Regions from separate parts of the Streptomyces sp. DT190 genome, predicted to be linked through region 2. Evidence: riboswitches for the same ligand, from Rfam matches in the RefSeq annotation. Region 2 holds a riboswitch; each other region holds the start of a gene.
The links. A riboswitch is a leader RNA that binds a small molecule or an ion and turns the genes downstream of it on or off. The one in region 2 is predicted to bind cobalamin.
Positions count from the first base shown of each region.

Region 1: another riboswitch for cobalamin. It lies ahead of ACPXCS_RS16120 (ABC transporter substrate-binding protein); the one in region 2 lies ahead of ACPXCS_RS26200 (hypothetical protein).
Region 3: another riboswitch for cobalamin. It lies ahead of ACPXCS_RS02695 (energy-coupling factor ABC transporter permease); the one in region 2 lies ahead of ACPXCS_RS26200 (hypothetical protein).

Region 1 is NZ_JBNCNM010000008.1:6,984-11,251, reverse strand. It holds gene ACPXCS_RS16130 (ABC transporter ATP-binding protein) at 1-349, opposite strand, end outside; gene ACPXCS_RS16125 (FecCD family ABC transporter permease) at 583-1,575, opposite strand; gene ACPXCS_RS16120 (ABC transporter substrate-binding protein) at 1,632-2,651, opposite strand; cobalamin riboswitch at 2,722-2,911, opposite strand; gene ACPXCS_RS16115 (CoA-binding protein) at 2,994-3,404, shown strand; gene ACPXCS_RS16110 (4-hydroxybenzoate 3-monooxygenase) at 3,501-4,268, shown strand, end outside.
Region 2 is NZ_JBNCNM010000016.1:92,832-97,099, reverse strand. It holds gene ACPXCS_RS26210 (ABC transporter substrate-binding protein) at 1-399, opposite strand, end outside; cobalamin riboswitch at 429-626, opposite strand; gene ACPXCS_RS26205 (hypothetical protein) at 665-802, opposite strand; gene ACPXCS_RS26200 (hypothetical protein) at 855-1,703, opposite strand; cobalamin riboswitch at 1,774-2,017, opposite strand; gene ACPXCS_RS26195 (ferric reductase-like transmembrane domain-containing protein) at 2,229-3,233, shown strand; gene ACPXCS_RS26190 (ATP-binding protein) at 3,341-4,268, shown strand, end outside.
Region 3 is NZ_JBNCNM010000001.1:634,769-639,036, reverse strand. It holds gene ACPXCS_RS02705 (MDR family MFS transporter) at 1-325, shown strand, start outside; gene ACPXCS_RS02700 (serine/threonine-protein kinase) at 444-1,883, shown strand; cobalamin riboswitch at 1,961-2,145, shown strand; gene ACPXCS_RS02695 (energy-coupling factor ABC transporter permease) at 2,176-2,877, shown strand; gene ACPXCS_RS02690 (energy-coupling factor ABC transporter substrate-binding protein) at 2,874-3,242, shown strand; gene cbiQ (cobalt ECF transporter T component CbiQ) at 3,249-3,998, shown strand; gene ACPXCS_RS02680 (ATP-binding cassette domain-containing protein) at 3,995-4,268, shown strand, end outside.

The DNA.
Region 1 (4,268 bases), on a different contig from region 2:
CGGCCCGCTCGTCGTCCGCCGTCGCGGGTGTCCAGGCCCGCCGGTGCGGGATGCGGCCCAGCCGTACGACGTCCTCCACCGTCAGCTCGACCTGGGTGTCCGACTGCTGCTCGACGACGGCGAGGCGACGGGCGACGGTGCGGCGGGGCAGGTCGCCCAGCGGTGTGCCGTCGAGGGTGACGACTCCCGCGGACGGGGTGAGCAGCCCGGCCATCAGCCGCAGCAGCGTGGACTTGCCGGAGCCGTTGGGGCCGAGGACGCCGACGGTCGAGCCGGGCTCCGGCGCGAGGACGACGCCGTCGAGGATCAGGCGCCCGTCGGCACGGCGCCCGACCCGGTCGGCCCGCAGCCCGCCGGCCCCGTGCCCGGCCTCGTCGGCACCACGCCCGACCTCTTCCGCACCCCGACCGACTTCGTGGGCACCACGCCCGGCCCGTTCCGCATACTCGGCCCGTTCCGCATACTCGGCCCGTTCCGCATACTCGGCCCGTTCCGCATGCGCGGCCCGCTCGGCATGCGCGGCCCGCTTCCCGCGTTCGGCGCCCCGGTCCGCGCCGTCCTCGTCCCGTGCCCCCGCCCCGCTCACCGCACCCTCCGCGTCCGGTACAGCACGGCCACGAAGGCCGGCACCCCGATCAGCGAGGTCACGACGCCGACCGGGACCTCCCGGGGATCGAGGACCGTCCGGGCCAGCGTGTCCACCCACACCAGGAAGACCGCGCCGGCCAGCGCCGTGACCGGCAGCAGCCGGGCGTGCCCGGGTCCGGTCAGCGCGCGGGCGGCGTGCGGCAGGACCAGCCCGACGAAGCCGATCGCCCCGGCCGAGCTGACCAGCGCCGCCGTGAGCAGGGCCGTGACGCACAGCAGCACCAGCCGGGTGCGGGCCACGGACACCCCCAGCGCGGCCGCCGCGTCCTGCCCGAAGGCGAAGGCGTCGAGGGTACGGGCGTACGCGAGGCACACCACCAGGGCCACGGCCAGCACGGCCAGGCACAGCCACACGTCGGTCCAGCCGACCCCGCCGAGCGAGCCGAGGAGCCAGAACAGCACGCCCCGGGTCGTCTCGGCGTCCGCGGACGTCATCACCACGAAGGACGTGAGGGCCGAGAACAGCTGCATGGCGGCGACCCCGGCGAGGACCACCCGGTCGGTGGTGCCGCCCAGGGTGTGGCTGAGCAGCAGCACCAGCGCGAAGGAGACCAGGGCTCCGAGGAACGCGCCGGCGGAGACGGAGACGGCACCGCCGCCCGCGCCCAGCACGACCACGAGCACCGCGCCGGTGGAGGCGCCCGAGGAGACCCCGAGCACGAACGGATCGGCGAGCGGGTTGCGCAGCAGCGACTGCATCACCGCCCCGCACACGGCGAGTCCGGCCCCGCACACGGCCGCGAGCAGGGTGCGGGGCAGCCGCAGTTGCCACACGATGCCGTCCCGGATCGGCGTCAGGTCCGAGCTGCCGAGGCCGAGGTGGGCGGCCACCGCGGACCACACCTCACCGACCCGGATGTCGGCGGGGCCGATGGTGATGGCCACGGCCAGGGAGGCGACGAGCGCGAGGGACCCGGCCGCACCCAGCGCGAGCCCGGTCCGGCGGCGGGGCCGGGCCCCGGCGTCCGCGAGTCCCTTGGCGGTCACTTCACCAGCCCGAACCGGCGCAGCCCCGCGGCCACGCGTTCCACACCCTCGACCGTGCGGATGGTCGGGTTCATGGCCTGCCCGCTGAGCAGCACGTACCGCTTGTGCCGGACGGCGTCCATGTTCTTCGTGGCCGGGTTGGACTCCAGGAAGGCGATCTTCTTCGCGGCCGATTCGGCGGTCTGCGACCTGCGGGTCAGATCACCGATGACGAGGACGTCGGGGTCACGGTCGGCGACCGTCTCCCAGTTGATCTGCGGCCACTCCTCGTGCGTGTCGTCGAAGACGTTCCGCGCGCCCAGCGACCGGGTGATGATGCCGGGCGCCCCGCAACAGCCCGCCATGTAGGGCGACTCGGAGTTGGCGAACCAGTACAGGAGGGTGACGTCCGAGGCGTCGACGCCCGCGGTGGCCTTCCGCATGCGCTGCCGCAGGGAGGCCACGAGTGCGTCGCCGCGCTCGGGCACCCCGAAGACGGCGGCGAGGTCGCGCACTTCGCCGTAGACGGTGTCCATGCCGAGGGCCTCGTCGCGGGCGCCGTCGCCGCCGCCCGAGTTGTCCTTGCCGGCGCAGTCGGACGGGGAGACGTAGGTGGGGACGCCGAGCTTCTCGAACTGCTCACGGGTGGCCACGCCGCCCTGCCCGAGGGTGGAGACGAAGGAGGCGGCGACGAAGTCCGGGTCGGCGTCCAGGACCCGTTCGAAGGAGGGGTTGCCGTCGGCGATGCGCGGCACGGAGGCGTCGGCCTTCTCCAGCCCCTTCATCACGGGGTCGGTCCAGGTGGCGGTGCCCGCGAGGCGGTCGGCGAGGCCGAGGGAGAGCAGGATCTCGGTGGTGCCCTGGTTGAGGGAGACGGCGTGCCGGGGCGGGGCCTCGACGCGGACCGCGTGGCCGCAGTTGCCGAGGGTGACGGCGGCGGCCCGCGCGGGGGTGGGCCCGGCGTCGCCGCAGCCGGTCAGGAGCAGGGAGCCGGCCGCGAGCAGCACGGCGGCACGGGCGGGTGGGGCGAGCGGCACGGGAACCAGTCCTCAGTCGTCGAGGGCCCGATCGCGGAGCCCGGTCGTACGGTGCTCCCCCGCCGCGCTCCGGCCGCGGGGGCCGCCAGCAGGTCTTCGGACTCGGGTTCACCCGGATCGGAGCGCCTTCCCGGACTCACGTGCCGGAGTCCAGTGGCCGAGGCCCCGCCCGTCCCCCTCACCGCTGCGCGTCAGTTCCGGATTCGCACCGGATTCCCTGACCCACGTACATGGGTTCGACTGGCCTCGGCAAGCTATCACGGGGGCTCCCGGGGAATCACCGCACGTCCCGCGGCGTTGCCGGGAGAGCACTTCTTTCACGACGTTCCGAGGAGGCCGCCGGTGTACGGCGACGAGGCAAAGGTCCGCAGGATCCTCAACGAGCTCGGCGACACCTGGGCCGTGGTGGGCCTGTCGTCGAACCGGCAGCGCGCGGCGTACGGCGTCGCGGCGGTGCTCCAGCGCTTCGGCAAGCGGGTCGTGCCCGTCCACCCGAAGGCCGAGACGGTGCACGGCGAGCAGGGGTACGCGAGTCTGGCGGACATCCCCTTCGACGTGGACGTCGTGGACGTGTTCGTCAACGGCGAGCTGGCCGGAGCCGTCGCGGACGAGGCGGTCGCGACGGGCGCGAAGGGCGTCTGGTTCCAGCTGGGCGTGGTCGACGAGGCGGCGTACGAGCGGACCCGCGCCGCGGGCCTGGAGATGGTGATGGACCGCTGCCCGGCGATCGAGATCCCGCGGCTCGGGCGGTGACCGGCGCGGCTCCCCGCCCCGGGGCGGGGAGCCGATGCGCCCCTCCGGCCGTCGTGCGGGTGCCCGCCCGCTGACGCCGGCTCCATAATGAGCGGCATGGCCAACCCCCCGCCGCTCCCCGGCTCCGGCGCTCCGCAACGCTTCCCGGTCGTCGTCGTGGGCGCCGGCCCCGCCGGTCTGACCGTGGCCAACATCCTGCGGGCCGCCTCGGTGGACTGCCTGGTGCTGGAGACCGAGACCCGGGAGTTCATCGAGCGGCGGCCCCGCGCCGGGGTCATCGAGGAATGGGCCGTGCGCGGCCTGGAGAAGCGCGGTCTGGCGCGCAACCTGCTGGACCGCGCGGAGCTGCACACCGCCTGCGAGTTCCGCTTCGGCGGGGAGCGCTACCGCTTCTCCTACGGGGAGCTGACGGGCAGCCACCACTTCGTCTACCCGCAGCCCCTGCTGGTGACGGACCTGGTCCGCGAGTACGCCGACGTGCGCGGCGGCCGGATCCGCTTCGGCGTCCGGGACGTCCGGCTCCACGACCTCGACTCCGACCGGCCCTCGGTGTCGTACGTCTGCCCCGACACGGGTGAACGGCAGGTCGTGCGGACGCAGTTCGTCGCCGGGTGCGACGGGGCGCGCGGGGTGACCCGGGCGTCGCTGCCCCCGGAGCGGGTGCGCGTCGCCCGGCACGACTACGGCATCGGCTGGCTGGCGCTGCTCGCCGAGGCGCCGCCGTCCGCGGACTGCGTGCTGTTCGGCTGTCACGCCCGCGGGTTCGCCGGGCAGATGCCGCGCAGCCCGGAGGTGACGCGCTATTACCTGCAGTGCCCGCCGGGCGACGACCCGGAGAACTGGCCGCACGAGCGGGTCTGGGCG
Region 2 (4,268 bases):
CAGGACGGTCTCGAAGGAGGGCTCCTTCTTCGCCAGTTCGGGGATCGCCTCGTAGTCCCTCTTCAGCTCGGGCAGGACGGCGGAGTCGGGGAAGGCGGTGCCGACCATGCGGTTCTTCAGGCCCAGGGACAGCATGAGTTCCGCCGGGTGCTGGTGGATGGTGACGACACGCTCGGGGGCCTTGTCATACGTCGTCTTCACGCCGCAGTTGTCGACGGTGACGGGGAAGCCCCCGGCCGACGGGGCCGTGGCTTTCGTGTCCTGGGCGGTGTTTTGGGACGATCCGCAGCCAGCGGTCAGCAGTGCTGCCGACAGGGCCACGGCCGCAGCCGTCGCGCGCAGGGCACGGCGTCGGCGGGCAGGGGTGAACAGCGGGGGACGGGACGTGCCGTCGTACACGTGAAGCCTCCTGGGAGTCCGCGCTCCTCGGAACGGGCCCGCGACAGGCCAGTGTCCTGACTCCCGGATCGACGCTTTCCCTCGCCTTCCCGCGCGGCGCGCAGTGGCGTGTTGAAGGGTGCACTCCCCGGTCACAGTGGCGGGACCGTGCCGGATTCGCACCGGCTTCCTGTCTCCCGTCGCGGTGATGACCCGCTGATTCTACGGCCTGCCGGCAAGTGGCCAAAAGGGCGTGCGAACAAGCCCGAGCGCCCCTGCCAGGCCCTCACGCCTCACGCACTGCCCGCAGTATCAGCCGCTCGGCGTTCTCGTCGTAGGGGCGGCCGTCGAAGCCGCCGAAGACCTCCACCCGGCCGAACCCCACCTCCGCCACCATCCGCCGCAACTCCACTGCGCTGTACACGAACCACACCCGAGGTCGGGGACCTTCAGGGCGTCGGCGATGTGGGGGTGGATCACCCGTAGCCTCCTTGGGCGAAGGAACACTGGTGGCCGAGCGAGTGGAAGAAGGCGGAGAGGTCGGACTTCTGGTCGGCGTCCAGGCGACCGGGGAAGAGGTAGCCGATCAGGCAGCCGGTGTGGGCGACGAAGATGCCGTCGGCGCCGAACCGCTCCTGGTGGCCGAGCATGCTGTCGAACGTCGTCTTGGGCAGCACGCTCTGCGACAGGGTCGCGCTGGCTGTGGCCGCCCGGGCGACGGCGGCCGGGTCGCCGGAGGCGAAGCCCTTCAGCAGGTCGGTCAGGCACCGCTCGTACTCCTCCCCGTGCCGCCGGTAGTGCGCCAGCAGCAGGTCGGTGACGGCGGTGGTGTCCACCGTCCCGGGTTCGCTGATGTACGCCGTGTGGAAGCCGATGTCCGTGCCCAGGCGCCGCACCATCCGATGCCGGCCACTGAGGTACAGCGCGAACTCCTCGAGGAAGACGCTGTCGGCCCGCTCGACCGCCGCCAGGATGCCCAGCACCACGTCCCTGTCGTAGGGCAGCGCGAAGAGCCGGAACAGGCAGCGCAGGGTGGCAACGATGTCGGCGGTCGAACTCGCCATCCCCACACCCACCCGCAGGTCGGAGTGGGCACTCCAGCGACCCGGCGGCAGCGTGAGCCCGAAGTGTTCCAGAAAGAGCCGGGCCGCGAGGGCGGCCTTCTCGCCGAGTGGCGGCGCGCCCGGCGGCTCGGTCCCTTCGGTGAAGTGTGTCCAGGAGTGGCGGTCCACGGGGAACGACACGATGGCGATGTCCGGCTCCGTGCCCGCCCGCAGCGGGCCCTGATACAGCTCGCCCAGCGTGCCGTGGCAGACGCCGGACACGGTACGGCCCTCACGAACCTTCCCTTGCCGCCGACCCGGTCCTCGAGGTCACCGTGCACAGCCCGCAGATCGCCTACGGGCGCAGTGGCAGGTCTTCGGACTCGTGGGCTCGCTCACCGGGGACACCGCTCACCAGTGGGCACCTACCGGCCGTCGCTTCCCCGGCCCCCGCACGACTCGGACCCAGTGCTGTTGACGGCTGTCGTTCCCACTCACCGCTGCGGGACAGCCCCGGATTCCCACCGGGTTCCCTCTTGCGTCGCGCCACCGGATCCTGACGGCCGGGAGCTCGAACCGACTGCGTCCATCAGCGTAGGGCGGCTCCCGCCGCTGCGGCAGGGGCGGGGCCGGAGTTGTCCGGATGCGGTCGGTCGGGTGGCGGCACCGGAACCTTGAACCGATCCGGCCTACCGGGAGAACGACTCTGGCCGGATGTGCCCTCGGTGATCCCGGCCACGCTCGTCACACTGGGGCGTCGACGTCACCCTCACCTCCCCGCGGAGGACCGCGCCCGGAAGGCCCAGGATGCTGCCAGAGACGACGCCGGAGGACAGCGGCACGACGAACCCGCCACCCGCACGGGACAAGCGCCCGCCCGAGCGTGTCGTCCTGCGAGCCGACCTGCGTGCCGCGCTCCCCGACGCGAGCGCGGCTGTGCTGGTCACGATGGCGGTCTTCGCGTTCCTGTACGCCCGCATGGAGTCGGGTGACGCGGCGACGGTCGCCGTCATGCCGTTCATGAACGACGCCGGCACCTACTGGATGTATCTGCTCAGCCAGGCATTCGGCTGGTCGGGCCTGCTGTGGGCCTGGGGCACGGTCATGCTCGGCCTGCTGCTGTCGGGGCCGCGCCCCACCCGGCTGCGGGTGTCACGGCAGGTGCTGGAACGCTGGCACCGCACCACGAGCCTGACCACGATGGCCCTGATGTTCGCGCACGCGCTGATGTTCGCGGCGGAACTCGTGTGCTATGAGGCCCAACTGGCATGGGCCCAGCGGTTGTGGGCGGGATTCGCGGACACGTTCGTGCCCGGCTGGTACGACTCCGGAACCGGCCGGATCGCCATCCCCCTAGGCCAGGGCGCTCTGTATCTGGCCGTCCCGTTGGGCCTGTTGTTCTACATCCGCCACCGTATCGGCGGCAACACCTGGCGCCGACTGCACCGCTTCGTCATCGTCGTCTACGTCCTGAGCGTGTGGCACACCCTGCTGTACGGCACCAACGTCTGGTACGGCGAATGGCCGCGCACCGTCCTGTGGCTGCTGCAACTCCCGGTCGCCGTCCTGCTGTTGCTGCGCCTGCTGCGGCCCGCCCGGCGGGCCGAACGGCTGGGCGCGCCAAGACGCCGGGAGGGCGGGCCGCTGCCGGCCCGGGCGATGCCGGGCTGGGTGGCGCGGGCCGCCGGCCGGGTGGCCGCCGTGGCCGTCGTGGTGGGGCTCGTCCTCGTCGTGGCGTCAGGCCGAGACGGCGGCAGGGAACGCCCGGCCGAGCCGCCCACGACCACCCCGCACGCACACGAGTCCGGTTGATCCCCGGCCACGGGCCGGGGCCGGCCGGTACGGGCACCAGAGGGCGGGGACCTGGCTGAGGGGGTGATGGACGGTGACTGCGCGGCTCCGCGTTCTTCGACGACTCGGTGCGACGCGGTGAACCCTCCGACGATGTCGACGTCCTGGCCGACCGGCTCGACGGCCGTGAGAGCCTGCTCGTCGTCGACAACTGCGAGCATGTGATCGACGCCGCGGCGCACCTGATCGCGGCGCTGCTGCCGCGGTGCGCGGGACTGCGGGTGCTGGCAACCAGCCGCGAGCCCCTGGCCATCGACGGGGAGACGCTGGTCCCGCTCGGCCCCCTGCCCCTGCCCCTGCCCGGCCCGGACGCGGGCATCGAGCAGGTCCGCGACGCACCGTCGGTACGCCTGTTCACCGAGCGGGCAGCCGCCGTGCGCCCCGGATTCGAGGTCGACGACCACACGCTCGCCGATGTGCCGCGCATCGTGCGCGGACTGGACGGTCTGCCGCTCGCCCTCGAACTGGCGGCGGCCCGCCTGCGCACGTTCTCCCTGACCGACCTGGCCGATGGGCTGTCGGACCGGTTCGGGCTGCTCACCACCGGCAGCCGGACCGCTTCCGCCCGCCACCGCACGCTGCGCGGGGTCATCGCGTGGAGCTGGGACCTCCTGGACGAGGACGCGCGTACGGTCGCGGAACGCATCGCGGTGCTGCCCGGCGGCGTCAGACCCGCGTCGGCCGCCGCGGTCTGCACCGGGACGACCGTGCCCGTCCGCAGCATCCCCGAACTCCTCGCCGACCTGGTCGACCGCTCCCTGCTGCACCTCGAGCCCGACACCGGCCGGTACCGCATGCTGGAGACGATCCGGGAGTACGGTCTGGATCGCCTGGCCGCGCACGGCACCCTGGCCGGCGTGCGGGAGCTGGCCGCCCACTCCATGGCAGACCTGGTGGCCCACTACGATCCGCTGACCCGCGGCCCCGGCCACTTCGGTGCCCTGCACACGCTGCGCGCCGAGCACGACAACGTGATCGCCGCCCTGCGCCACCTCT
Region 3 (4,268 bases), on a different contig from region 2:
GACGGGCACCGCCGGGCTGCTGCCCGCCGCGGGTTTCGTGGTGCTGCTCACCGTGGGGCAGATGCTCGTGGTGCCCGCCGCCCGGGCCTGGGTGCCCGACCTCGCCGAAGAGGGCCGGATCGGCCTGTACACGGGGGCGCTGTCCTCCGTCTCCGGCCTGATCGTGCTCGCCGGCAGCGCGGGCACCGGCGCCCTGCTCGACCTGGGGCTGCCGACCGCCGTACCGTGGCTGGTCCTGGCGGCCGTACCGGCGGTGGCGGTGGCGGTGCTGCCGCGCCGTGAGGACCGGCCGGACGGCGAGGAGGCGAGGGCCCGGACGGACTGACCGGCCGCGGAGCACAATGATCACCCGGCGCCAGTATCCTGGGTCGGCTGTGGCACCCCCCACCAATCCCTGTGCGAACACGGGGAGTTCGGGCTGCGGCAACGTACTTCCCACACGCATGAGACGAGGACGAGTGCTGCTAGCGGGCCGCTACCGGCTGGATGTTGAGATCGGGCGCGGTGGAATGGGAGAGGTCTGGCGGGCGTACGACGAGACGCTCGCCCGAGCGGTGGCCGTCAAGCTGCTGCTCCCCCAGGACACCGACGCCACGGCGGCCTCCCGGTTCCGCCTGGAGGCCCAGACCGCCGGGCGTCTCAACCACCCGAACCTGGTCGGCGTGCTCGACTTCGGCGAGTACGACAACCGGCTGTACCTGGTGATGGAGCTGGTCGAGGGCGACAGCCTCGCCGGGGTGCTGGCCGCGTCGGGCGCGCTGCCCGCCGGCCGGGTGGCCGATCTGGCCGCCCAGGCGGCCTCGGGGCTCGCCGCGGCGCACGCGCAGGGCATCGTCCACCGCGACATCAAGCCCGCCAACCTCCTGCTGGACACCCACGGCACCCTCAAGATCGGCGACTTCGGCATCGCCCGCTTCCTCGACGACCCCGGGGCGGCGCTCACCGCCACCGGGCAGATCGTCGGCACCGGCCTCTACCTCGCGCCCGAGCGCGCCCTCGGGCAGCCCGCCGGCCCCGCCTCCGACATGTACTCCCTGGGGTGCGTGCTCTACCAGTTGCTCAGCGGGCGCCCGCCGTTCGAGGCCGACAGCGCCGTCGCCCTCCTCCACCAGCATCTCGACGCCGCGCCCGTGCCGCCGCGCGAACTCGGCGTCGCCGGTCTGCCGCCGGCCTTCGAGAACTACCTGCTCGGTCTGCTCGCCAAGCAGCCCGAGGACCGGCCGTCGGCCCAGCAGGCCGCCGAGTGGTTCGCCGGCGGCGCCTGGCAGGGGCGGCCCGAGCCGCTGCCGGAGGTCACGCCCCCGGCGCCCGCCCCGCGGCCGGCGGCCCACGTCCCGGCCGGGACCGGCGCGCCGGTCACCTACGCGTTGCCCACCGGGTCGCGCGGGGCAGCGGGCGGGCGGTCCCGCCGCGCGGCGCCGCGCACCGGCTCCGGCAACCGGTCGCGCCTCGCGGTCTCGGCGGCCGCCGCGGCGCTCTTCCTCGCCGCGATGTACCTCGGCATGGTGTGGTTCTCGCCCGACGACACCGCGACGAAGGGCACCGAGCCCGACGCCTCCCCGTCGGCGAGCAGCCCGGCCTCGACCTCGCAGGGGGCGGAGGCCGGGACGTCCGCCGACCCGCGCTCCTCCACCGGCGGTACCGGCGACACCGGTGGGACCGGCGGAGCCGGCGGGACGTCGACCGTCGGCACCGTGGCCGATGTCACCCCGTCCCCCGTGGCACCCGCCGCCTCCGCGCCGGCCGAGCCGGCGCCCGCCCCGTCCCACCCGGCGCACGAGGCGGGCGAGGGCGGCGCGCCGGAGGCGGAGCAGCCGAAGCCGCAGCCTCCGCGGGTCCCCGTGGACGGCGGGGAGGACGGCGAGGACGAGGGCGACGACTGAGCGAGTCTGCGCCGGTGTGCGAGCGGGCGCCCCCTCGCGCGCCCCCGGTGCGGCTTGTCATGTCCCTCGACCCGGCCTTATTGTCACCACGCCTTGGTGAACGGGAAATCCGGTGTGATGCCGGTGCGGCCCTCGCCACTGTGAATCGGGAAGTCCGGCTCCGGCCCTCGCGGGCAGCCACTGGGTCCTCGTGACCCGGGAAGGCGGAGTTCGGGCGGTGGTACCCGTCAGCCAGGAGACCGGCCAAGGCGCGTCAACCATCCACGAGGTGCTGGAGAGGGTCTGCTGAGCCATGCACATTGCCGAGGGTTTTCTGCCTCCGGTGCACGCGGCCGCCTGGGGCGTCGCGTCGGCGCCGTTCGTCGTCCACGGAGTCCGGTCACTCACCCGTGAGGTGCGCGAGCACCCCGAGAGCACCCTGCTCCTCGGTGCCTCCGGCGCCTTCACGTTCGTCCTGTCGGCCCTCAAACTGCCGTCCGTCACCGGCAGTTGCTCCCACCCCACGGGCACGGGCCTGGGGGCCATCCTGTTCCGGCCGCCCATCATGGCGGTGCTGGGCACCATCACCCTGCTCTTCCAGGCGCTGCTGCTGGCACACGGCGGGCTCACCACGCTCGGCGCCAACGTCTTCTCCATGGCGATCGTCGGACCCTGGGCCGGTTACGCCGTCTACCGGCTGCTGCGCCGGTACGACGTGCCGCTCATGGTGAGCGTGTTCTGCGGGGCGTTCGTCGCCGACCTGTCCACCTACTGCGTCACCAGCGTGCAGCTGGCGCTGGCCTTCCCCGACCCGGGCAGCGGATTCCTGGGCGCCCTCGGCAAGTTCGGGTCCATCTTCGCCGTCACCCAGATCCCGCTCGCGGTCAGCGAGGGGCTGCTGACGGTGCTCGTGATGCGGCTGCTGGTGCAGTCCAGCAAGGGCGAGCTGACCCGGCTGGGCGTGCTGCCGGGTACGAAGGGGTCCCGGACCGAGGCGGAGGCGGTGGCGCGATGAGCAGGAACACGAAGATCAACCTGGTGCTGCTGCTGATCGTGGCCGCCCTCGCCGTGCTGCCGCTGGCCCTCGGCCTCGGCGACCACAAGAAGGAGCCGTTCGCCGGCGCCGACGGTGAGGCGGAGTCCGCGATCACCGAGATCGAGCCGGACTACGAGCCGTGGTTCTCCCCGCTGTACGAACCGCCGTCCGGGGAGATCGAGTCGGCCCTGTTCTCCCTGCAGGCGGCGCTCGGCGCCGGCGTCCTCGCCTACTACTTCGGGCTGCACCGGGGGCGGCGCCAGGGTGAGCAGCGCGCCCTGGCGCGGGAAGCCGGGAGCGTGCCCTCCGACGCGGTCGGGAAGTCCGCCGACGGGCAGGACTGAGCCCGGGTGCTGCCGATCGACGCGGCGGCGCACAGCAGTCGCTGGCGCCGCCGTCACCCCGTGGACAAGGCCGTGCTCGGGCTCGGTCTCACCGTGCTCGCGATCTCGCTGCCGCCCTGGCCCGGCGCGGCCCTGGTGCTGGTGGCGGCCCTGACGCTGCTCCTGGGGCCGGCGGGCGTACCGGGCCGGCGGCTGTGGCGGGCCTACCGGGTACCGCTGGGCTTCTGCGTGACGGGCGCGCTCACACTGCTGGTGCAGGTGGGCGGGCCCGGCGGTGCCGTCTCGTTGGCCGCCGACGGGCCGGTGCGGGCCGGGGAGTTGCTGCTGCGCACCTCGGCGGCCTCCCTGGGCGTGCTGCTGTTCGCCTTCACCACGCCCCTGTCCGATGTGCTGCCGCGTCTGGTGCGCGCCGGGCTCCCGCCGGCGGTCGTCGACGTCGCGCTCGTGACGTACCGGATGAGCTTCCTGCTGCTGGACTCGGTGCGCCGCATCCGGGAGGCCCAGGCCGCGCGCCTCGGTCACACCGGCCGGGCCGCCGAGTGGCGTTCCCTGGCCGGTCTGGGCGCCACCGCCTTCGTCCGGGCCTTCGACCGGGCCGCCCGCCTCCAGGCCGGACTCGCCGGGCGCGGCTACGACGGCACCCTGCGCGTCCTGGTGCCCGAGGCCCGGGTCTCCGCCCGCTTCACGGCCGCCAGTTGCGCCCTCCTCGTGGCGCTGGCCGCCCTCGCCCTCGTCCTGGAAAGGCCGCTGACATGAGCGAGCCCGCCCTCGTCGCCCTGCGCGGCGCGTCCTTCGGCTACGAGGACGGTCCGACCGTGCTCAGCGGCCTCGACTTCGACATCCGCGAGGGGCGCGCGCTCGCCCTGCTCGGCCGCAACGGCAGCGGCAAGACGACCCTGATGCGCCTGCTCAGCGGCGGACTGCGGCCCGACGAGGGACGGCTGACGGTCGACGGGCGGCCGGTGACGTACGACCGCAAGGGCCTGACGCGGCTGCGCACGACCGTGCAGCTGGTGGTGCAGGACC